DNA from 3 places in the Oharaeibacter diazotrophicus genome. Region 2 is predicted to be linked to each of the others. Evidence: predicted binding sites of a transcription regulator. Region 2 holds the regulator's gene; each other region holds the start of a gene.

Region 1 (6,907 bases), 750 kb from region 2:
TGGACGCCGCCGTTGGCCGGCTTGCGGAAATGCTCGGTGGTGAGCCGGGCGCGCGTCTTGTTGAGGCCGAGCCGCTTGGCCGCGATCTCGAAGCGGCGGCCGATCTGCCAAGCGTAGGGGCCGGTGCCGCGCATGCGCTTGCCCCATTCGGCGTCGTAGTCCTTGCCGCCGCGCATCGCCCGGAGCACGTTCATGACGTGTCGGAACCGGTCCGGGAAGGCGCGCAGCAGGAAGTCGCGGAAGATCTCCGACACCTCGAGCGGCAGGCGCAGCAGCACGTAGCCGGCCTCCGTGGCGCCCGCGGCGGCGGCGGCGTCGAGGATGCGCTCGATCTCGGAATCGGTGACCACCGGCACCACCGGCGCCACCATCACCCCGGTCGGGATGCCGGCGGCGGCGAGCTGGCGGATCGCCTCCAGGCGCTTCTCCGGCGAGGCGGCGCGCGGCTCCATCGCCCGCGCGGTGCGGCGGTCGAGCGTCGTCACCGAGATCGCCACCTTGGCGAGGCCGCGCTCGGCCATCGGCGCGAGGATGTCGATGTCGCGCGTCACCAGCGCCGACTTGGTGACGATGCCGACGGGGTGGCCGGTCTTCGCCAGCACCTCGAGCACCGCCCGGGTGATCCGGTGTTCGCGCTCGATCGGCTGGTAGGGATCGGTGTTGGTGCCCATGGCGATGGTGCGCGGCTGATAGGACGGCGCGCCGAGCTCGCGCTCGAGCAGCTCCGCCGCGTTCGGCTTGACGAACAGCTTCGTCTCGAAGTCGAGACCGGGCGACAGCCCCATGTAGGCGTGGGTCGGCCGGGCGAAGCAGTAGGCGCAGCCGTGCTCGCAGCCGCGGTAGGGGTTGATCGAGCGGTCGAACGAGATGTCCGGACTGTCGTTGCGGGTGACGATGGTGCGCGCCCGCTCGACCTGGACCGTGGTCTTCAGCGGCGGCAGATCGTCGGCCGAGCCCCAGCCGTCGTCGAACGCCGTCGCCGACGTCGGCTCGAAGCGGGCGGTCGGGTTGACGCCGGCGCCGCGGCCGCGGCGGCGCTCGGCCGCCACGGCCGTGCCGCCGAGACCGTCGGCGTGGACGTCGTCGCCGGGTCCGCCGGGCACGACGTCGGGACGGGGGAGGGCCCGCGGGCGGGCCGGGACGGAGGCCTTCACGGCTTGCACGAGGGGCTGCATCGCGGCGTCTCGGAGAGCTTCGGGAGGGGCTTCTGCGGGGGCTCGCCCGGAAGGTCGCCCGGGGACCGGCTCGGGGACTCGCCCGCGGACCTGCCCCGGAGCTTGCTTGGCGATCTGGCGGGTGGCGAACATTGCGTTCATGATTTGATCCTACCCCGATTTGCGAACGGATCAAGAACGAATTCGTTCCCCCACCCGAACACCCGTCCGGACGCGCCGGGATCGCGACGCGTGCGGCGGAAACGATGGAACGGCTTGAATATTCCGCCCGAAACCCGGATAGAGACCGGATGCTCTCCGTGGTGATCCCCACCCTCGACCACGAGGAACCGCTGGCGCTGACGCTGGCCTCGCTGGTGCCGGCGGCGGCCGACGGTACCGTGCGCGAGGTCGTCGTGGTCGACGGCGGCTCGCGCGACGACACCCGCCGCGTCGCCGACGTCACCGGATGCGTGCTCGTGGAGCGGCCGGGACCCCTGTCCGAGCGTCTCGCGGCCGGGGCGGCGGCGTCGAGCCGGGGCGAGTGGCTCTTGTTCCTGGAACCCGGGGTCGTGCTCGATCCGCGCTGGGAGGTCGAGGTCGCCACCTTCGTCGAGCGCACGGTGCGCGGCGGCCGCGCCGGCTCGGTCGCGGCCGTCTTCAGCTTCGCCCTCGACGACGTCACCGCCGGCGCGCGGCTGCGCGAATTCTTCGCCGGCATGGCGAGCCGGCTTACCGGCCTGCCGGACCGGGCGCAGGGCGTGCTGATCGCGCGCGAACATTATCGCCGCCTCGGCGGCCACCGGCCGCTGCCGGCGCTCGAGGACGTCGACCTCGTGCTCAGGATCGGCCGCGGCCGTGTGGTGCGCCTGCGCAGCCGCGCCGCCGTGGTCCGCCCCGCCGACGGATCGACGCGGCGCCGGGGCGCCGTCGCCGGCCTGCGCCGCGGCCTGTCGCGCACGCTCGCGGCGCTGCGCGTGCCCGTCGGACTGCTGACCGGGTTGCACGGGCGCGGGTGAGGCGCCGCCGGCGCTCGCCGCGGCGGGCCTCTCAATCGGTTCGATGTGGAACTCCGACTCTTTCGCGTCGTCGGCCCTGTGGTATCAGGGGAAAAAACCGGTCGAGGAGGAGATCGCGATGACCGAGAAGCGGCTGGTGGGGTCCGAACTCGACGAGGCGGCGCTGTATTTCCACCGCGAGCCCCGGCCGGGCAAGCTGGAGATCCGTGCCACCAAGCCGCTCGGCAACCAGCGCGACCTCGCGCTCGCCTATTCCCCGGGCGTCGCCGCACCCTGCCTCGCGATCGCCGCCGATCCCGCCCGCGCCGCCGACTACACGGCGCGGCAGAACCTCGTGGCGGTGGTGTCGAACGGCACCGCCGTGCTCGGCCTCGGCAACATCGGCCCGCTCGCCTCCAAGCCGGTGATGGAGGGCAAGGCGGTCCTGTTCAAGAAGTTCGCCGGCATCGACGTCTTCGACATCGAGATCGACGCCGCGACGGTGGACCGGGTCGTCGACGTGGTCTCGGCCCTGGAGCCGACCTTCGGCGGCATCAACCTCGAGGACATCAAGGCGCCGGAGTGCTTCGAGGTCGAGGCCCGGCTGCGCGAGATGATGCACATCCCGGTGTTCCACGACGACCAGCACGGCACGGCGATCATCGTGGCCGCCGCGGTGGTCAACGCCATGGAACTCTCCGGAAAGGCGCTGTCGCAGATCAAGGTGGTCGCCTCGGGTGCCGGCGCGGCGGCGCTCGCCTGCCTCAACCTCCTGGTCTCGCTCGGCGTCAGGCGCGAGAACGTCTGGGTCTCCGACATCGAGGGCGTCGTCTACGAGGGCCGCGAGGCGCTGATGGACCGCTGGAAGTCGGTCTACGCCCAGAAGACCGACGCCCGTCACCTCGGCGAGATCATCGTCGGGGCCGACGTCTTCCTCGGCCTGTCCGCCGCCGGCGTCCTGAAGTCGGAGATGGTGGCGAAGATGGGCGAGAAGCCGCTGATCCTCGCCCTCGCCAATCCCAATCCGGAGATCACGCCGGAGGAGGCGCTCGCCGTCCGCCCGGACGCGATGATGTGCACCGGCCGGTCGGACTATCCGAACCAGGTCAACAACGTCCTCTGCTTCCCCTACATCTTCCGCGGCGCGCTCGACGTCGGCGCGACGACGATCAACGAGGAGATGAAGGCCGCGGCCGTGCGCGCCATCGCGTCGCTCGCCAAGGAGGAGCCCTCGGACGTCGCGGCGCGCGCCTACGGCGGCGTCAGCGAGACCTTCGGGCCGAAGTACCTGATCCCTTCGCCGTTCGACAACCGGCTGATCCTCCGGATCGCCCCGGCGGTCGCGCGCGCGGCGATGGAGACCGGCGTCGCGACCCGCCCGATCACCGACTTCGCCGCCTATCTCGACCGGCTCAACCGCTTCGTGTTCCGCTCCGGCCTCGTCATGAAGCCGATCATCGCGGCCGCGAAGGAGCGTCGCGGCCGGGTGATCTACTCCGACGGCGAGGACGAGCGCGTGCTGCGCGCCGCCCAGGTGCTGATCGAGGACGACCTCGGCGAGCCGATCCTGATCGGCCGTCCCCAGGTGATCGAGGCGCGCTGCCTGCGCTACGGCCTGAAGATCCGCCCCGGCCGCGACTTCGCCTGCGTCAACCCCGAGGACGACCCGCGCTACCGCGACTACGTCGACCTCTTCCTCGACCTCGTCGGCCGGCGCGGCGTCACGCCCGACGCCGCGCGCACCATCGTGCGCACCAATACCACGGTGATCGGCGCGCTGGCGCTGCAGCGCGGCGAGGCGGACGCGCTCCTGACCGGCCTCGAGGGCCGCTTCATCAAGCGCGTGCGCGACATCCGCAGCGTCGTCGGCCTCGCGCCCGGCGCCTCCGACTATTCGGCGCTGTCGCTGCTGATCTCCAACCGCGGTCCGCTGTTCCTGACCGACACCTACGTCCGGCCCGACCCGACCCCGGCCGAGATCGCCGAGACGACGATCCAGGCCGCCGCCGAGATCCGCCGCTTCGGCATCGCGCCGAAGGTGGCGCTCTTGTCGGCCTCGAACTTCGGCTCGCGCGACCTGCCGTCCGCCGACAAGCTGCGCGCGGCGCTGGCGATCCTGCGCCGGGCGGCGCCCGACCTCGAGGTCGACGGCGAGATGCACGGCGACGCCGCGCTGTCGCCGCACGAGCGCGATCGCGTGCTGCCGAAGTCGACGCTGACCGGCGAGGCCAACCTCCTGGTGTTCCCGACGCTCGACGCGGCCAACATCACGCTCAACGTGCTGAAGATAGCGACCGACGCGCTCCACGTCGGCCCGCTGCTGCTCGGCACCGCCAAGAGCGCCCACATCCTGACGCCGTCGGTGACCTCGCGCGGCGTCGTCAACATGAGCGCCTTCGCGCTCGCCAGCGCGCGGGTCTGAAGCGGGGTTCCGGGCGCCGGCCATTTGTCTGCGCATTCGGGATTTCCCTCGGGGCGCGATCGCGGTTAGAATCGTGTCGCCGGCCGGCATATCGGCCGGCGCACGCCATTGTCCGCCGCGCCGTTTCCATGTCGGCGGGACGGTCCTCGCATTTCGACCCTGGGCACCACCGACGACGCGCCCCGCCATACTGCGGGCCGCCAGGGAGGCCGGACATGTTCGCTCGTGCATTCGCCCCGCTCGCGATCCTTCTCGGATCGAGCCTCGCCGCCGCGGCGGCTCCGCCCGTCAACGACGACTTCGCCAAGGCGCTGACCCTGCCGGTCGAGATCGGCATCATCGGCAGCCTGACCGGCGCGACGCCGGACCCGCTCGAATACAAGCCGACGGGCGACATGCCGACGCCGGTCGCCGTCTGGTACCGCGTCAAGGCGGCCGCCGACGGTATCCTGGTGTTCGACACCAGCGGCAGCGACCGGGACACGCTGCATCTCGTGTTGATCAAGACGCCGGTGGGCGGCGTGCCGACGCTGGTGACGGAGGTCGGCCCGACGCCGCTCCGCACCTCGCCGGGTGGCGACTCCATCGCCATGGCCAGCGTCGCCGTCGCGACCGGCGACGTCGTGACCGTCGGCGTCGCCGACGACGCCTCGCGCGTCTCCGACACGAATCCCGTACCGTTCCAGCTCAACACCCACGCCCTGCCGGTTCCCGTGATGGGCAACCAGCGCTTCCTCGTGCTGTCGCCGAACGCGTCCTTCGTCCTCGGGGCCCGGCTCTTCGACGACCCGAAGGCCTTCAAGATCCCGATGCCCAACGTGCTCAGCGTGGCGGGCGTGCCGGTCGACCAGCCGAAGGTGCAGACCGGATTTCCCTCGTCGACGCTGAAGCCCGAATTCGGCCGCTCCGGCGCGCTGGGCGCGAACTCGGCCGTGTCGCTCGAGCTCGCCTCGGTCGGCAACGGCCCGGCCTTCGGTCAGGTCGGCGCCTTCGTGCGCGACGCCGTCGTGAACCTCGTCTCCGCCGGCGAACTGGTCGGCCGCGCGGTGCAGCGCGTCTATCTGCTGAGCTTCACGACCGAGGCCAGTTCGAACGCGCTGCGCTACACGCTGAACCGGCGCAGCGACGCCGGCAAGCTGGGCGACCTCCGGCGGATCCAGATGGCGGTCACCAACACCTCGACCGCCATCGTCCGCGGCTGCTTCGTGATGACCTTGCCCTACACCTACGCCGTCGGCACCGGCGTCACGACCGGCTACGGCTGGAACTTCCGTTACCGCGCCTTCGACCCCAGGACCAACAAGGCGCTCGCCGGCTGGAACACGCCGGTCAACATCGGCAAGGGCGCCAAGGTCCGCTTCGACATCGAACAGCGCGTCCCCGCGCTCGGCTTCCACGTGCAACCGATGGTGCCGGTGTGCACGGAGCCGATGTCCATCGGTCTCGACTTCGACGTGCTGTTCGGCAGCTCGAGCCTCGTCGGTTTCGGCTACCCGACGGCGCTCGCCGACGCCCTGGTCCAGCCCGTCAACCTGCCGACCAACACGATTGCGCCGGCCGAGGGCAAGCCCGCCCCGGTGGTCTACACGGTGCGCAACTACGGCACCAAGCGCAAGCTGACGGTCTATCCGTCCGACCGCGTCCCCGGCATGCCCACGGAGGGCTTCGAGCCCGCGCCGGTCTCCCGCCAGATCTGTCAGGCCAACGCCGCCGGCGCCTGCGTCGGCAGCTTCCGCAGTTCGCTGACCCTCGACTTCGCCCCGGGCCAGACACGGACCTACCGCGTCCGCTGGATCCGCAACGCGGACCTGCCGAGCGGACGGGCGGCGCTCTACGTCAACGTGCTCCAGGGCGGCAATCCGGTCGGCGTCGCCGGCATCGCGATGGCGATGCCGAACTGACCGGCGGCCGTCAGCGGCCGGAGACGCGCAGCGCGGCGAGTTCGCTCAGGTAGACCTCGAGGTCGGTCCAGCCGGCGGCGGAGAGCGTGCGGGCGTTGGCGCCCGCGCGATCCGGCGGCAGGCCGTGGGCGACTTCCCAGTCGTCGGGCATGCCGTCGCCGTCGCGGTCGCGCGGGGGCGGCGGAGGAGCCCCGTCGAAGGCCGGCAGCAACGCGTCGCCGACCGGATTGCGGTCGGTCCGGCGCGGGTCGATCTTGCCGGCCGCGACCGCGCCGACCAGCCGGCGGTCCATCGGATCGCGCGGGAAGGCGCCGACGTTGCCGACCACGTAGGCCGGCAGCGCGTCAGGCGCCTTGCGCGCCACCCGCGGAAAGCCGGCGAGGGACGGGACGAGCTTCGCCCGGATCGGCGAGCGGTCGGGCCCGAACTGGG
Region 2 (6,907 bases):
ACGGACGTTGAGCCAGACCAGGAAGGCCGCGAGCGCGAGCGCGATCAGGAACGACGTGGTGTGGAACGGCCCGCCGACCAGGTCGGCCGGGAGCGCGATGCCGAGGCCGTCGGCGCCGAGGAAATCCGGGATGAAGCCGTTGGCGATGCGCTGGAACCCGTCCGGGATGCGGATCGAGACCGAGCCGAGCAGCGCGATCATCAGGCCGCGGAACACCAGCATGCCCGCGAGCGTGACGATGAAGCTCGGGATCTTCTGGTAGGCGACGAAATAACCCTGCACCGCGCCGATGGCGCCGCCGACCACGAGGCAGAGCACGAAGGCGAGCGCCGGATTGAAGCCCCACGGCACCATCATCGTCGCCGCCATGGCGCCGACGAAGCCGGAGAGATAGCCGACCGACAGGTCGATGTGCCCGGCCACGATGATCAGCAGCATGCCCAGCGACATGATCACGATGTAGCTGTTCTGCGAGATCACGTTGGTCAGGTTGACCGGGCGGAACAGGATGCCGTCGGTGGCGAAGCCGAAGAAGGCCATGATCACGGCGAGCGCCAGCAGCATGCCGTATTGGCGCATGTGGTGGCGCAGGTAGCTGCCGAAGGACGGCGTCGCCGCCTTCTTGTCACCGGCTCCGGGAAGGGTCGTGTCGGTCATGGCGCACCCGCGTCCTGTTTCTCGCCGTGGCGAATGATGGCGGTCATGATCTTCTCCTGGGTGGCCTCGGCCACCGGCATCTCCGCGACGAACTCGCCCTCGTTCATCACGTAGACGCGGTCGCAGATGCCGAGCACCTCGGGCATCTCCGAGGAGATGACGACCACCGCCTTGCCCTGATCGGCCAACTGGTTGATGATCTTGTAGATTTCATACTTGGCGCCGACGTCGATGCCGCGCGTCGGCTCGTCGAGGATCAGGATGTCCGGCTCGGAGAACAGCCACTTCGACAAGACGACCTTCTGCTGGTTGCCGCCGGAGAGCTGACCGACCTTCTGGTGCACGCCCGCCGAGCGGATGCCGAGGCTCTCGCGGAAGCGGACCGCGACCTTCAGCTCCTTGATCTCGTCGATCACCGTCGCCTTCGACACCGCCTTCAGGTTGGCGAGGGTGACGTTGGTGCGGATCGGCTCCTCGAGCACGAGACCGAGCTGCTTGCGGTCCTCGGTGACGTAGGCGAGGCCGGCGCCGAGCGCCTTCGGGATCGTCGAGATGTCGACCTCGCGGCCGGCGACCCGGGCCGTGCCCGAGATCTTCTGGCCGTAGGAGCGGCCGAACACGCTCATGGCGAACTCGGTGCGCCCGGCGCCCATCAGGCCGGCGATGCCGACGACCTCGCCGCGGCGCACGTTCATCGCCACGCCCTTGATCAGCTTGCGGTCGGCGTGGAGGTGGTGATGGACGGTCCAGTCGCGGACCTCGAACAGCGTCTCGCCGATCTTCGGCGTGCGCTTGGGGAAGCGGTCCTGCATCTCGCGGCCGACCATCAGCTTGATGATCTTGGCCTCGCTGATCGGCTCCGACGCGGTGTCGATCGTGCCGACGGTCTGGCCGTCGCGCAGCACCGTGATGCGGTCGGCGACCTTGGAGATCTCGTTCAGCTTGTGGGTGATCAGGACGGAGGCGATGCCCTGCTTCTTGAACTCGACCAGCAGGCGCAGCAGCGCGTCGGAATCGCTCTCGTTCAGCGACGCGGTCGGCTCGTCGAGGATCAGGAGCTCGACCTCCTTCGACAGCGCCTTGGCGATCTCCACCAGCTGCTGCTTGCCGACGCCGATGTTGGTGATCAGCGTGCCGGGGCTCTCGGAGAGGCCGACCTTGGCCATCAGCGCCCGGGTGCGGGCGAAGGCCTTGGCCCAGTTGATCACGCCGTTGGAGGCGGTCTCGTTGCCGAGGAAGATGTTCTCGGCGATCGAGAGCTGTGGCACCAGGGCGAGTTCCTGGTGGATGATGATGATGCCGCGGTGCTCGCTGTCGCGGATGCCCCGGAAGCGGCACTCCTCGCCCTTGAAGCGGATCTCGCCGTCGTAGGTGCCGTGCGGATAGACGCCCGAGAGCACCTTCATCAGCGTCGACTTGCCGGCGCCGTTCTCGCCGCACAGCCCGAGGATCTCGCCGCGGCGCACCGTCAGGTTGACGTTCGACAGCGCCAGGACGCCGGGAAAAGCCTTGGTGATGCCGCGCATCTCCAGGATGGTGTCCATTCCGGTCCCTGTCATCTCGGTCTCGTCCCACCCGTGACTGTCGGGGCCCGGCCGCTCGGACCGGGCCCCGTTCTCGTTCGCGTCCGTCGCCGTGGCGACGCCGCGATCAGTTCTCGATCTGCTCCTTGGTGTAGTAGCCCGAGCCGACCAGGATCGACTCCCAGTTCGACTTGTCGACCAGCACCGGCTTGAGCAGGTAGGACGGCACGACCTTGACGCCGTTGTCGTAGGTCTTGGTGTCGTTGATCTCCGGCTCCTTGCCCGAGAGCACGTCGTCGACGAGCTTGGCGGTCACCTTGGCGAGCTCGCGGGTGTCCTTGAAGATCGTCGAATACTGCTCGTCGGCGAGGATCGACTTGACCGACGGCAGCTCGGCGTCCTGGCCCGAAACGAACGGGAAGGGCTGCTCGGCGGTGCCGTAGCCGACCGCCTTCAGCGACGACAGGATGCCGATCGACAGGCCGTCGTAAGGCGACAGCACGGCGTCGACGCGCTTGTCGGTGTAGTAGGCCGACAGGAGGTTGTCCATGCGGGCCTGGGCGACCGCACCGTCCCAGCGCAGGGTGCCGACCTTGTCCATGCCGGTCTGGCCGGACTGGACGACGAGCTTGCCGGCGTCGATCTGCGGCTGCAGGACGCTCATGGCGCCGTTGTAGAAGAAGAAGGCGTTGTTGTCGTCCGGCGAACCGCCGAACAGCTCGATGTTGAACGGACCCTTGCCCTCTTCGACACCGAGCGCCTTGACGAGCGAGGTCGCCTGCAGCACGCCGACCTGGAAGTTGTCGAAGGTGGTGTAGTAGTCGACGTTGCCGGAGTCGCGGATCAGGCGATCGTAGGCGATCACCTTGATGCCGGCCTCGTTGGCCTTCTGCAGGACGTCCTTCAGCGTGGTGCCGTCGATCGCCGCAACCACCAGGACCTTGGCGCCCTTGGTGACCATGTTCTCGATCTGGGCGAGCTGGTTCGGGATGTCGTCCTCGGCGTACTGGAGGTCGGTCTCGTAACCGGCCGCCTGGAACTCCTTCACCATGTTGTCGCCGTCCGCGATCCAGCGCGCGGAGGACTTGGTCGGCATCGAGATGCCGATGGTGCCCTTGTCCGCGGCGGCGGCCGGGCCGACGAAGGCGGCGACGCCGATGGCGAACGCGGTCAGCATGGAAGCGATCAGTTTCAAGGTCTCTCTCCCTCGGTCTTCGGACGGAGGAGCCGCCCGAGCCGCACCCGTCGCGGGGCGCGGCGGGCCGGCCGCCGGCGTCTCACTCCCCGGAGGCGGCGGACGGACGGGCTGCGTCGGTCCGTGCCCGTGGCACGGCGCTTCGACGGTCCCGCATTCGGCCGGCATCCTCCTCCAACCCGCCCGGCGATCCCACCGCCGGAAACGAGCCCGCGCACATTAGGGCCCCACAGCTATAACCGTCTAATGACGTTTCACGCCGTTGCCATAGCCGATCCGGCATGTATAGCTCACGTCATGGAAACGTCCCCTCCCCGTCCGCCGCGCACCGCGGACAAGTCCCCCGGCCGCCGCGTCGCGGCCACGCCACCCGGTGACCGGCTGCTGCGCAGCGGCCTCAAGGTCAAGCACCTGCTCCTGCTCGTCGCCCTCGACGACCACCGCAAGCTGCACCGCGCCGCCGAAGCCATGAACCTCAGCCAGCCCGCCGCCTCCAAGATGCTCGGCGAGATCGAGAAGATGGTCGGCGCGGCCATGTTCGAGCGGCTGCCGCGCGGCATAGAGCCGACCCGCTACGGCGAGGCGCTGATCCGGCGCTCGCGCACCGTGCTCGCCGAACTCGGTCAGGCCGGCACCGAGATCACCGCGCTCCGCGTCGGCGAGGGCGGCGCGGTCGCGATCGGCACCGTGATGTCGCCCGCGGCCGAGATCATGGTCGACGCGATCGAGCGGGTGCGCGCCCGCATGCCGCGCGTCCAGATCACGGTCCAGGTCGACACCAGCGACGTGCTCGCCGGCCATCTCACCGCCTCCCGGCTCGACTTCATGATCGGGCGCATCCCGCCCGGCGTCGATCCATCGCCCTTCGTCTACCGCGAGATCCGCGAGGAAACGGCGGCGCTCCTCGTCCGTGCCGAGCATCCGCTCGCCGGCCGCGCGGCCGTCCGCCCGGAGGACCTCTACGACCGCGACTGGGTCATGCAGGCGCGCGGTTCGCTGCTGCGGCGCAGCCTCGAGGCGCTCCTGCGCCGCCACGGCGTGCCGCCGCCGGTCAGGGTGATCGACACCCCGTCGGTGATGATGGCGACGCTCCTCGTCGCCAGGACCGATTCGATCCTGCCGGTCGCCGAGCCGGTCGCCGACCTCTTCCTCGCCGCCGGCCGATTCGTGAAGCTCTCGCTCACCGAGAAGCTCACCGTCGAGCCCTACGGCCTGATCCGCATCGCCGGCCGGCCGCTCTCGCCGGCCGCAGCCGCCTTCTACGCAACGCTCGAGGACCTCGTCTGGGGCCTTCCCGCGCCGGTCGAGGGCGAACCCGCGGCCTGAGCGCCGCTCGCGGCGGTCGGATCGGCCGCCGCCGCGACGGCGATCAGTAGCGCCGCATCAGCGCGACCAGCCGGCCCTGGATGCGGACGCGGTCGGGCCCGAAGATGCGGGTCTCGTAGGCGGGATTGGCGGCCTCGAGGGCGATCGAGGCGCCCTTCTTGCGCAGACGCTTCAGCGTCGCCTCCTCGTCGTCGACCAGCGCGACCACGATGTCGCCGGTGTCGGCGGAGTCCGAGCGCTTGATGACGACGGTGTCGCCGTCGAGGATGCCGGCCTCGATCATCGAATCGCCGCGGACCTCGAGAGCGAAATGCTCGCCGAGGGCGACGAGGTCGATCGGGACGTGGATGGTGTGGGAGTGGTTCTGGATCGCCGAGATCGGCACGCCCGCCGCGATCCGCCCCATCACCGGCACCGGCATGGTGTCACGGCTCTCGGGCGCCGGCTCCGGCGCGGGCACGGCCCTCGGACGGCCGAGATTGCCCTCGATCACGCTCGGCGCGAAGCCGCGCCGCGGCCGTCCCGGCCCGGGCTGGACGCTGTCCGGCAGCTTGATGACCTCGAGTGCGCGCGCCCGGTTCGGCAGGCGCCGGATGAAGCCGCGCTCCTCGAGCGCGGTGATCAGGCGATGGATGCCCGACTTCGACTTCAGGTCCAGAGCGTCCTTCATCTCGTCGAAGGACGGCGGAACGCCGGACTCCTTGAGCCGCTCGTGGATGAACATCAGAAGTTCGAGCTGCTTGCGCGTCAGCATCGGGACCCCCTGGCCGGAGCGCCGAAATCGGAACGGCCCGAGTGCCGCGCGATTCGGTACAAAACACGAACACAGTTAACATGTTCCGTGTGTGTTCCGCAAGAGCCGGTGTCCGTCGTTCCAGATCCTATCCGATGGCGCGGCCCGCTTTCGACCCTCGACCCGCGATCGACGGGTGCGAAGCGTCACGCCGCGGGGACGCCGGTTCGTGGCCGGAGCGCGCTTCAGTCGGCCTGACGCAGCCCCGTGGCCGTCACCAGCCGGGACGCGTCGCGCACCGTCGGGCGTGCGTCGGCGGCGACGGCGACGCGGGCGCGGACGGGGGACTGCGCCGGGTGGCGGTGCGCCGGCGGGGCGGAGGGAATCGCGGCGGGCGCTTCCATGTGGGCGTCGATCAGGCAGTCGACGAAGCGGCGGGCGAGCTTGAAGTCGGTCGAACTCGGTCCGAGCACGGCGGCGACGCGGCTAACGTGGCGGGTGATGTCGGGACGCAGCAGACGCAGCCGCCCGACGGCGACGTGCGGGGCGGCGACGTGGTCGGGCAGGAGGCCGATGTTGCGCCCCGACAGGATCAGCGTCGTCTGGGCGTGGGCGCCGTGGCCGATGTCGCCGCGCGTGGCGGCGTTGCGGGTGCGCTCCGGATGGAAATACTCGTGGTGGCCGCGGTTGGCGTAGCTGGCGGCGTCGATGTCGGCCCGCGAGATGTTGTCGTCGGGCACGGCGAACAGCGGATGGCCCGCGGCACAGTAGAAGTGCGATTCCTCGTCGAACAGGTGCTCGAAGGTGAGCTGGCCGAAGTGGTCGTTGACGAGGCCGATGCCGACGTGGACCAACCCGTCGGCGACCCTGCCGGTCATCTGGAAACCCAGCATGATCTCCATGCGGTAGCGGATCTGCGGGTAGTAGTCCGAGAAGCGGGCGATCGCCTCGGCGATGCGGGCGCGGGGATTGTCGACCACGTGGTCCTGAATGCCGATGACGAGCTCGTGGCCGGCGCCGTCGTGCAGGTTCGAGGCCCGTTTCCTGAAGGTCTCGACCGAGGAGAACAGCTCCTTGGCCGCCTCGTAGACGATCTCGCCCTCCGGGAACAGCTTGAAACCGCGCGGCCCGCGCTGGCACAGCCGCGCGCCGAGACGGATCTCGAGCGACTTCAGGTACTCGCTCAGCATCGACTGCGACAGGTTCAGCGTCGCCTGGGCGGCGGTGAAGCTGCCCTCCTCGACGATCGTGCAGAAGCAGCGCAGCAGCTTCAGGTCGATGTCGTGGATCTGCGTCAGGTTCGACATGGCGGGCGTTCCTGATCTCCACGACCGCCGTCGGGGGCACGGACGGTCGGAATACGGAAAACTACGCAACCGGCGTGCCAGTCATGTTGCATCGCAAGAGATGCGGAGTCCGAGCGCCGTACCGCGGCGCGGCGAGATCGGTCGGCGGAAGGCCGACACCCGCGAC
Region 3 (6,907 bases), 270 kb from region 2:
GATCGATCAGGAGCAGGGCGACCTTGCCGCCGCGCAGCGCGGCCCGGGCGATGCGGTCATCGAGGTCGTTGGCGAAGCCGCTGCGGTTGAGGAGCCCGGTGAGCGGGTCGTGGTCGACGAGGTGGACCAGCCGCTCGTTGGAGCGCTCGAGTTCGCCGGCGGCGACCGAGAGCGAGCGCGAGGCGGCTTCCTGCGCGAGCGCGAGGCGGAAGTGCTCGACGTAGCGCCGTTCGCCGACCAGCGCCGAACGGACGAGCACGGCGCCGTAGGTGAGGATCGCGACGTCGAGGATCCAGACGTCGGGATCCCCGAGCGTGAACAGGGCGGCGACCAGCGACAACGTGCAGGGCGTCGCGAAGAAGATCGTCACGGGGGCATAGGCGGTGTTCACCGTGACGACGCTGGCCGCCAAACTGAACAGCACCATGATGGTGGCGAGGCCGCGCAGGTCGAGGTCGCCGCGCGACACCACCAGCCAAGGCACCACCGCCCAGGCGAGCCCCGAGATCGTCGCCATGACGACGGCGAGGCGCAGCACTCGTTCGGGATCCCGCTCGAGCGAGCGCCGGGCGTGGTCGATCACGCCCCAGCGGACCGCGTAGGTGGCGGCGAGCAGCGCGTACCAGCCGCCGAGCACGGGGAGGGCGATGGCATCCGCGAGGAGCAGGAAGACGGCGCCACCGATCACGAGCGCGAGCGGCGCGATCTCGCGGACGGAGCGCACCGCCGCCTTCGCCTGCTCGACGCGCTCGGGTACCACGCCCAAGGCCGCCTCGTCCGTCATCGCGCCCCGCAGAGCTCCCCGGGAAATGCCGCGGCGGCCGGTGTCGCCGGCGGTGCCGTCCGCGAACGATGGTCCCGGCGCATTAAGGAACGTTCAATGCCGATGCAAATCATCATGTCATAAGTGTTTCCGCCATATGCACGCTGCAGGCGGCGCGGCTCTGGACGCCGCCCCGGCGGCCGGCTATCGACGGGCCATGACGCAGCGCCCGATCTTCCGCCAGTCGCCGACCGATCCCGTCTTCGTGCAGGACCCCTATCCCGCCTACGAGCGCATGCGGGCGCTCGGACCGGCGGTGTTCTGGGAAGACTACGGCATGTGGTGCCTGACCGGCTTCGAGGCGGTCGGCGCCCTGTTCCGCGACCGCCGCTTCGGCCGCGAGGTGCTGCACGTGGCGAGCCGGGCCGAACTCGGCTGGCCGGAGATCCCGGCGCATCTCGCGCCGTTCTACGCGGTCGAGGCGCATTCGCTGCTGGAACGCGAACCGCCGGTGCACACGCGCCTGCGCGGCCTCGTCAACCGCGCCTTCGTCAGCCGCGCCGTCGAGCGGCTGCGCCCGCGCATCGCCGCCCTCGCGGAAGAGGCGATCGACGGCTTCGAGGCCGAAGGCCGCGTCGACCTCCTCGCGCGCTTCGCGACGCCGATCCCGGTGATCGTGATCGCCGAACTGCTCGGCGTGCCCGCCGCGATGTCGGACCGGCTGCTCGACTGGTCGCACCGCATGGTGGCGATGTACCAGTTCAACCGGACGCGGGCGGTGGAGGACTCCGCCGTCGCCGCAACCGAGGACTTCGTCGCCTTCATGCGCGGCTACGTCGAAGAGCGCCGCTCGCGCCCGGCCGACGACCTGATCAGCCACCTGATCGCCGCCGAGACCGCTGGCGAGCGCCTGACCACCGACGAACTCGTCACCACCTGCATCCTGGTGCTGAACGCCGGCCACGAGGCGACCGTGCACGCGATCGGCAACGGCGTGAAGGCCCTGCTCGAGACCGGCGTCGACACCGCCGCCGCCTTCGCCACCCCCGCGGGCACCGAGACGCTGTGCGAGGAGCTGCTGCGCTACGACGCGCCGCTGCACATGTTCACCCGCTACGCCCTCGAGGACGTCGAGATCGCCGGCGCGCGGCTGAACCGCGGCGACGAGATCGGCCTCCTGCTCGGCGCCGCCAACCGCGACCCCGCCCGCTTCGCCGATCCCGCCCGGCTGTTGCCGGACCGCGCCGACGTCGCCAGCCTGTCCTTCGGCGCCGGCATCCACTTCTGCATCGGCGCACCGCTGGCCCGGCTCGAGCTGCAGGCGGCGCTGCCGGTGCTGTTCCGCCGCCTGCCGGGCCTCCGCCTCGCCGCGCCGCCGGTCTACGCCGACCGCTACCACTTCCACGGCCTGGAACGGCTCGACGTGGCGTGGTGAGGTCGGCTACGGCCGCCCGCGGAGCACCAGCTTCATGCCGACGTGGGAGGCGGTGAAGCCGAGCCGTTCGTAGAAGCGGTGGGCGTCACGGCGCGAGACGTGGCTGGTGAGCTGGACCTGCGCACAGCCCTTGTCGCGGGCGATGTCGACGGCGTGGCCGACCAGCGCGGCCCCGACGCCGCGCCCGCGCAGCGACGCCGCGACCCGGACCGATTCGATGGTGGCGCGGCGCATGCCGACGCTCGACAAGCCGACCGTCTCGGTGAGCTGGAGGCAGCCGACCACGCTGCCGTCGACGTCCTCGGCGACCAGCAGCGTCTCGCGCGGATCGGCGTCGAGCTCGGCGAAGGCGTCGAGATAGGCGGCCGGCAGCGGATCCTCGACGCGCTCGCGGCCGGCGCCGAGGGCGTCGTCGGCGAGCAGCCGGACGATCGCCGGAACGTCGTCGCGGTGGGCGCGGCGAAACCGGACGCCGACGACGGCGGCGGGGTCCGCGCTCACGACAGCGCCACCGCGATCGCCGCGGCGACGCGGGCGTTGTTCTTCACCAGCGCGACGTTGGTGGCGAGGCTCCGGCCGGCGGTGCGTTCTAGGATGTCGCCGAGCAGGAAGGGCGTGACCGCCTTGCCGACGACGCCGGCGGCCGCGGCGGCGGCGAGCGACGCGGCGATGTGATCGGCCATCTCCGCGGCCGGGATCTCGTCGGCCGCGGGCACCGGGTTGGCGACCAGCATGCCGCCGCCGACCCCGAGCGCCTCGCGGGCGCGCTGGAAGGCGGCGACGCCGGCGGCGTCGTCGATCGTCAGCGGCGCCTTCAGGCCGGAGCGGCGCGACCAGAAGGCCGGGAACTCGTCGGTGCCGAAGCCGACCACCGGCACCCCGCGGGTCTCCAGCACCTCGAGCGTCTTCGGCACGTCGAGGATGGCCTTGGCGCCGGCGGCGACCACGATCACCGGCGTGCGGGCGAGTTCGTCGAGGTCGGCGGAGACGTCGAAGCTCTCCTCCGCGCCGCGGTGGACGCCGCCGATGCCGCCGGTGGCGAAGACGCGGATGCCGGCCCGGTCGGCCGCGATCATGGTGGCCGCGACCGTTGTCGAGCCGGGCCGGCCGGTGGCGACGGCGTAGGCGAGGTCGGCGCGCGACAGCTTCATCACGCCGTTCGCCTTGCCGAGCGCCTCGAGTTCGTCGGGCGAAAGGCCGATCCGGATCCGGCCGTCCAGCACCGCGATGGTGGCCGGCACCGCGCCGCCGGCGCGCACGACGTCCTCGACCGCGCGGGCGGTCTCGACGTTGGCCGGCCAGGGCATGCCGTGGGTGACGATGGTCGATTCGAGCGCGACCACCGGCCGGCCGGCGGAAAGCGCGGCGGCGACCTCTGCGGTGGGCGTCAGCAGCGGGTTCATGGGCGGGCTCCTTCGAGGGAGGGGGCGAGGGCGGCGACGACGTCGGCGGGCAGGCGGGCGAGGGCGCCCGCACCGGCGAGCGCGGCGCGGGCGGCGGCAATGCCGACGTCGACCGCGTCGGCGAGCGGGCGGCCGTGGGCGAGGGCGGCGAGGGTGCCGGCCGAGAGCGCGTCGCCGGCGCCGGTGACGTCGACGACCGGGCAGGCCGGCACCGGGCGCAGCGTCACCGTGCCGCCGTCGAGCACCGCGACCGGCCGTGCGCCGCCGGTGACGACGGCGCGGCGGGCGCCGAGCCCGGCGAGCGCGGCGGCGGCCGCGGCGGGATCGGCCAGCGGCCGGCCGGCCAACGTCTCGGCCGACGGCAGGTTGACGAAGACGAGCGCGCCGGCGCCGAGTACGGCCGCGAGTCGCGGCGCCTTCGCCCGCGATATCGCGTCGACGGCGAGGCGCGGGCCGAAGCGCGCCGCGAGCCCGGCGAGCGCGGCGACCGGCAGGTTGGCATCGGCGAACACGGTCCCCGCGGCGGCGAGCGCCGGGCTGGCGTCGAGCTCGGCCGGCGTGACGCGGTCGTAGATCGAAAGATCCGAGACGCCCGCGACGAGTTCGCCGTCCGCGCCGTGAACCGCCACGTAGGTTCCGGTGCGCGCGTCCGCGTCGACGCGGAGTTCGACCGGGCCGATGCCGGCGGCGGCGAGGGCGTCGGCGAGGGCGCGGCCGGCCGGATCGTCGCCGACGCGGCCGACGAAGCCGACGGGTAGCCCCGCGCTCGCCACCAGCACGGCGACGTTGCGGGCGACGCCGCCGGGGCGTTCCGCGATCACGCCGGGGCAGGAGGTGGCGGGCTCGAAGGCGTCGAGCGTGCGGGCGACGACGTCGCGGTGGCAGCCGCCGACGAAGACGAGCGGGCCGGCGCCGGCATCGAAGGCATGGTCGGTCATCGCAAGGTCGCCCCTCGGGGCGGCGGCGCGCCCGGACGGCGAGGGACATGCCGCGCCGGCGCCGCGGCGTCAAGGCGGGGCGGCGAGGCGGACGCGGCGCCGGGGCGAGTCGCGGCGGATCCGCGGGACCGGGGCCGCCGGCGCGAGGGTGCGGACCGGCCGGGCGGAGTGCCGAAATTGCCGGAACGTTCCATGGACACGGCGCGGGAACGCATTTTGATTCAGATGGTTGAGGTCACGCTTGCAAACAGGAACAAAATGCGTACATTGGATCCGAGTTTGAAAGCCGCCGCCGCTCGTGGAATAAGGGATCGGACATGTCGCAGAACACGCTCCGCCTCGTCGAAGGAACCTCCATGGACAAGACCAAGGCGCTCGACGCCGCCCTGTCTCAGATCGAGCGCGCCTTCGGCAAGGGCTCGATCATGCGGCTCGGCCAGGGCCAGGCCGTCGAAGTGGAGACGGTCCCGACCGGCTCGCTCGGCCTCGACATCGCGCTCGGCGTCGGCGGCCTGCCGCGCGGGCGCATCGTCGAGATCTACGGCCCGGAATCCTCGGGCAAGACGACGCTCGCCCTGCACACCGTCGCCGAGGCGCAGAAGCGCGGCGGCGTCTGCGCCTTCATCGACGCCGAGCACGCGCTCGACCCGGTCTACGCCCGCAAGCTCGGCGTCAACCTCGACGACCTCCTGATCTCGCAGCCCGACGCCGGCGAACAGGCGCTCGAGATCACCGACACGCTGGTGCGCTCCGGCGCGATCGACGTGCTGGTGGTCGACTCGGTGGCGGCGCTGACGCCGAAGGCCGAACTCGAGGGCGAGATGGGCGACAGCCTGCCCGGCATGCAGGCCCGCCTGATGAGCCAAGCGCTGCGCAAGCTGACGGCGTCGATCTCGCGCTCGAAGACCATGGTGATCTTCATCAACCAGATCCGCATGAAGATCGGCGTGATGTTCGGCAGCCCGGAGACGACGACGGGCGGCAACGCGCTCAAGTTCTACGCCTCGGTCCGCCTCGACATCCGCCGCGTCGGCGCGATCAAGGCGCGCGACGAGATCGTCGGCAACCAGACCCGCGTCAAGGTGGTCAAGAACAAGCTCGCCCCGCCGTTCAAGGAGGTCGAGTTCGACATCATGTACGGCGAGGGCGTCTCCAAGCTCGGCGAACTGGTCGACCTCGGCGTCAAGGCCGGCATCGTCGAGAAGTCGGGCGCCTGGTTCTCCTACAACAGCCAGCGCCTCGGCCAGGGCCGCGAGAACGCCAAGCAGTTCCTCAAGGACAACCCGGCGACGGCCAACGAGATCGAGCAGGCGATCCGCCAGAGCGCCGGCGTGATCGCCAACGCGATCATGCAGGGCACGCCGGAGCCGGACGCCGAGGGTACCCCGCCCACCTTCGATTGAAGGCCGGCGGAAACGCCGGGGCGGGCCGCGCCCCGGTGCGCTTCGTCCTCCTGGACAGGCCGGAACGCCACGGATAAAACGCCGTGAACGTTGCGCCGCGGGCCTCGACGGACCGCGGCGCCTGCCGTTCGTGCGACCGATCGACGAGGGCCCTCCCGCCCGGTCCGGCCGTCCCGTCCCCTTGGGGCGCGGGCGGCGGCGGACCGCGGGGATGCACCCGGCGGGTCGGCACGGCGGCGGCGACGAGGATTGCGCACCGCCGGTGAACGGCGGGCCGAGAGCGAGTGGACAGGGCGGTCATGAGCGGCGTCAACGAGATCCGGTCGACCTTCATCGACTATTTCGCCCGCAACGGGCACGAACCGGTGGCCTCGAGCCCGCTGGTGCCGCGCAACGACCCGACGCTGATGTTCACGAACGCCGGCATGGTGCAGTTCAAGAACGTCTTCACCGGGCTCGAGAAGCGGCCCTATTCGACCGCGGTGACGGCGCAGAAGTGCGTGCGCGCCGGCGGCAAGCACAACGACCTCGACAACGTCGGCTACACCGCGCGCCATCACACCTTCTTCGAGATGCTCGGCAACTTCTCGTTCGGCGACTACTTCAAGGAGCGCGCGATCGAGCTGGCCTGGAACCTCGTCACGAAGGAATTCGGACTGCCGAAGCAGCGCCTGCTCGTCACCGTCTATTCCGAGGACGAGGAAGCGGCCGGCTTCTGGAAGAAGATCGCCGGGCTCTCGGACGACCGCATCATCCGGATCTCGACCTCCGACAACTTCTGGGCCATGGGCGACACCGGCCCGTGCGGTCCCTGCTCGGAGATCTTCTTCGACCACGGCGAGGGCATCGCCGGCGGTCCGCCCGGCTCGGCCGACGCCGACGGCGACCGCTTCATCGAGATCTGGAACCTCGTGTTCATGCAGTACGAGCAACTGACCCGCGAGGAGCGGGTCGGGCTGCCGCGG

Evidence for each region. Region 2 encodes LexA, which represses DNA repair genes until DNA is damaged. Its sites were predicted from a motif close to TGTTCNNNNTGTGTTCNG; they were not measured.
Region 1: a site for LexA is predicted at 1,310-1,327, ahead of EDD54_RS02845 (PA0069 family radical SAM protein). Genes of this name have one in related genera too.
Region 3: a site for LexA is predicted at 4,789-4,806, ahead of recA (recombinase RecA). Genes of this name have one in related genera too.

The regions. Positions count from the first base shown of each region.
Region 1 covers NZ_SNXY01000006.1:566,002-572,908, forward strand. The annotation lists gene EDD54_RS02845 (PA0069 family radical SAM protein) at 1-1,175, opposite strand, end outside; gene EDD54_RS02850 (glycosyltransferase) at 1,466-2,173, shown strand; gene EDD54_RS02855 (NADP-dependent malic enzyme) at 2,292-4,574, shown strand; gene EDD54_RS02860 (hypothetical protein) at 4,790-6,475, shown strand; gene EDD54_RS02865 (hypothetical protein) at 6,486-6,907, opposite strand, start outside.
Region 2 covers NZ_SNXY01000006.1:1,319,918-1,326,824, forward strand. The annotation lists gene mmsB (multiple monosaccharide ABC transporter permease) at 1-657, opposite strand, end outside; gene mmsA (multiple monosaccharide ABC transporter ATP-binding protein) at 654-2,216, opposite strand; gene chvE (multiple monosaccharide ABC transporter substrate-binding protein) at 2,308-3,357, opposite strand; gene EDD54_RS06260 (LysR family transcriptional regulator) at 3,673-4,701, shown strand; gene lexA (transcriptional repressor LexA) at 4,745-5,455, opposite strand; gene EDD54_RS06270 (LysR family transcriptional regulator) at 5,680-6,741, opposite strand.
Region 3 covers NZ_SNXY01000006.1:1,588,104-1,595,010, reverse strand. The annotation lists gene EDD54_RS07520 (putative bifunctional diguanylate cyclase/phosphodiesterase) at 1-760, opposite strand, end outside; gene EDD54_RS07515 (cytochrome P450) at 981-2,198, shown strand; gene EDD54_RS07510 (GNAT family N-acetyltransferase) at 2,205-2,699, opposite strand; gene EDD54_RS07505 (pseudouridine-5'-phosphate glycosidase) at 2,696-3,601, opposite strand; gene EDD54_RS07500 (PfkB family carbohydrate kinase) at 3,598-4,539, opposite strand; gene recA (recombinase RecA) at 4,857-5,942, shown strand; gene alaS (alanine--tRNA ligase) at 6,242-6,907, shown strand, end outside.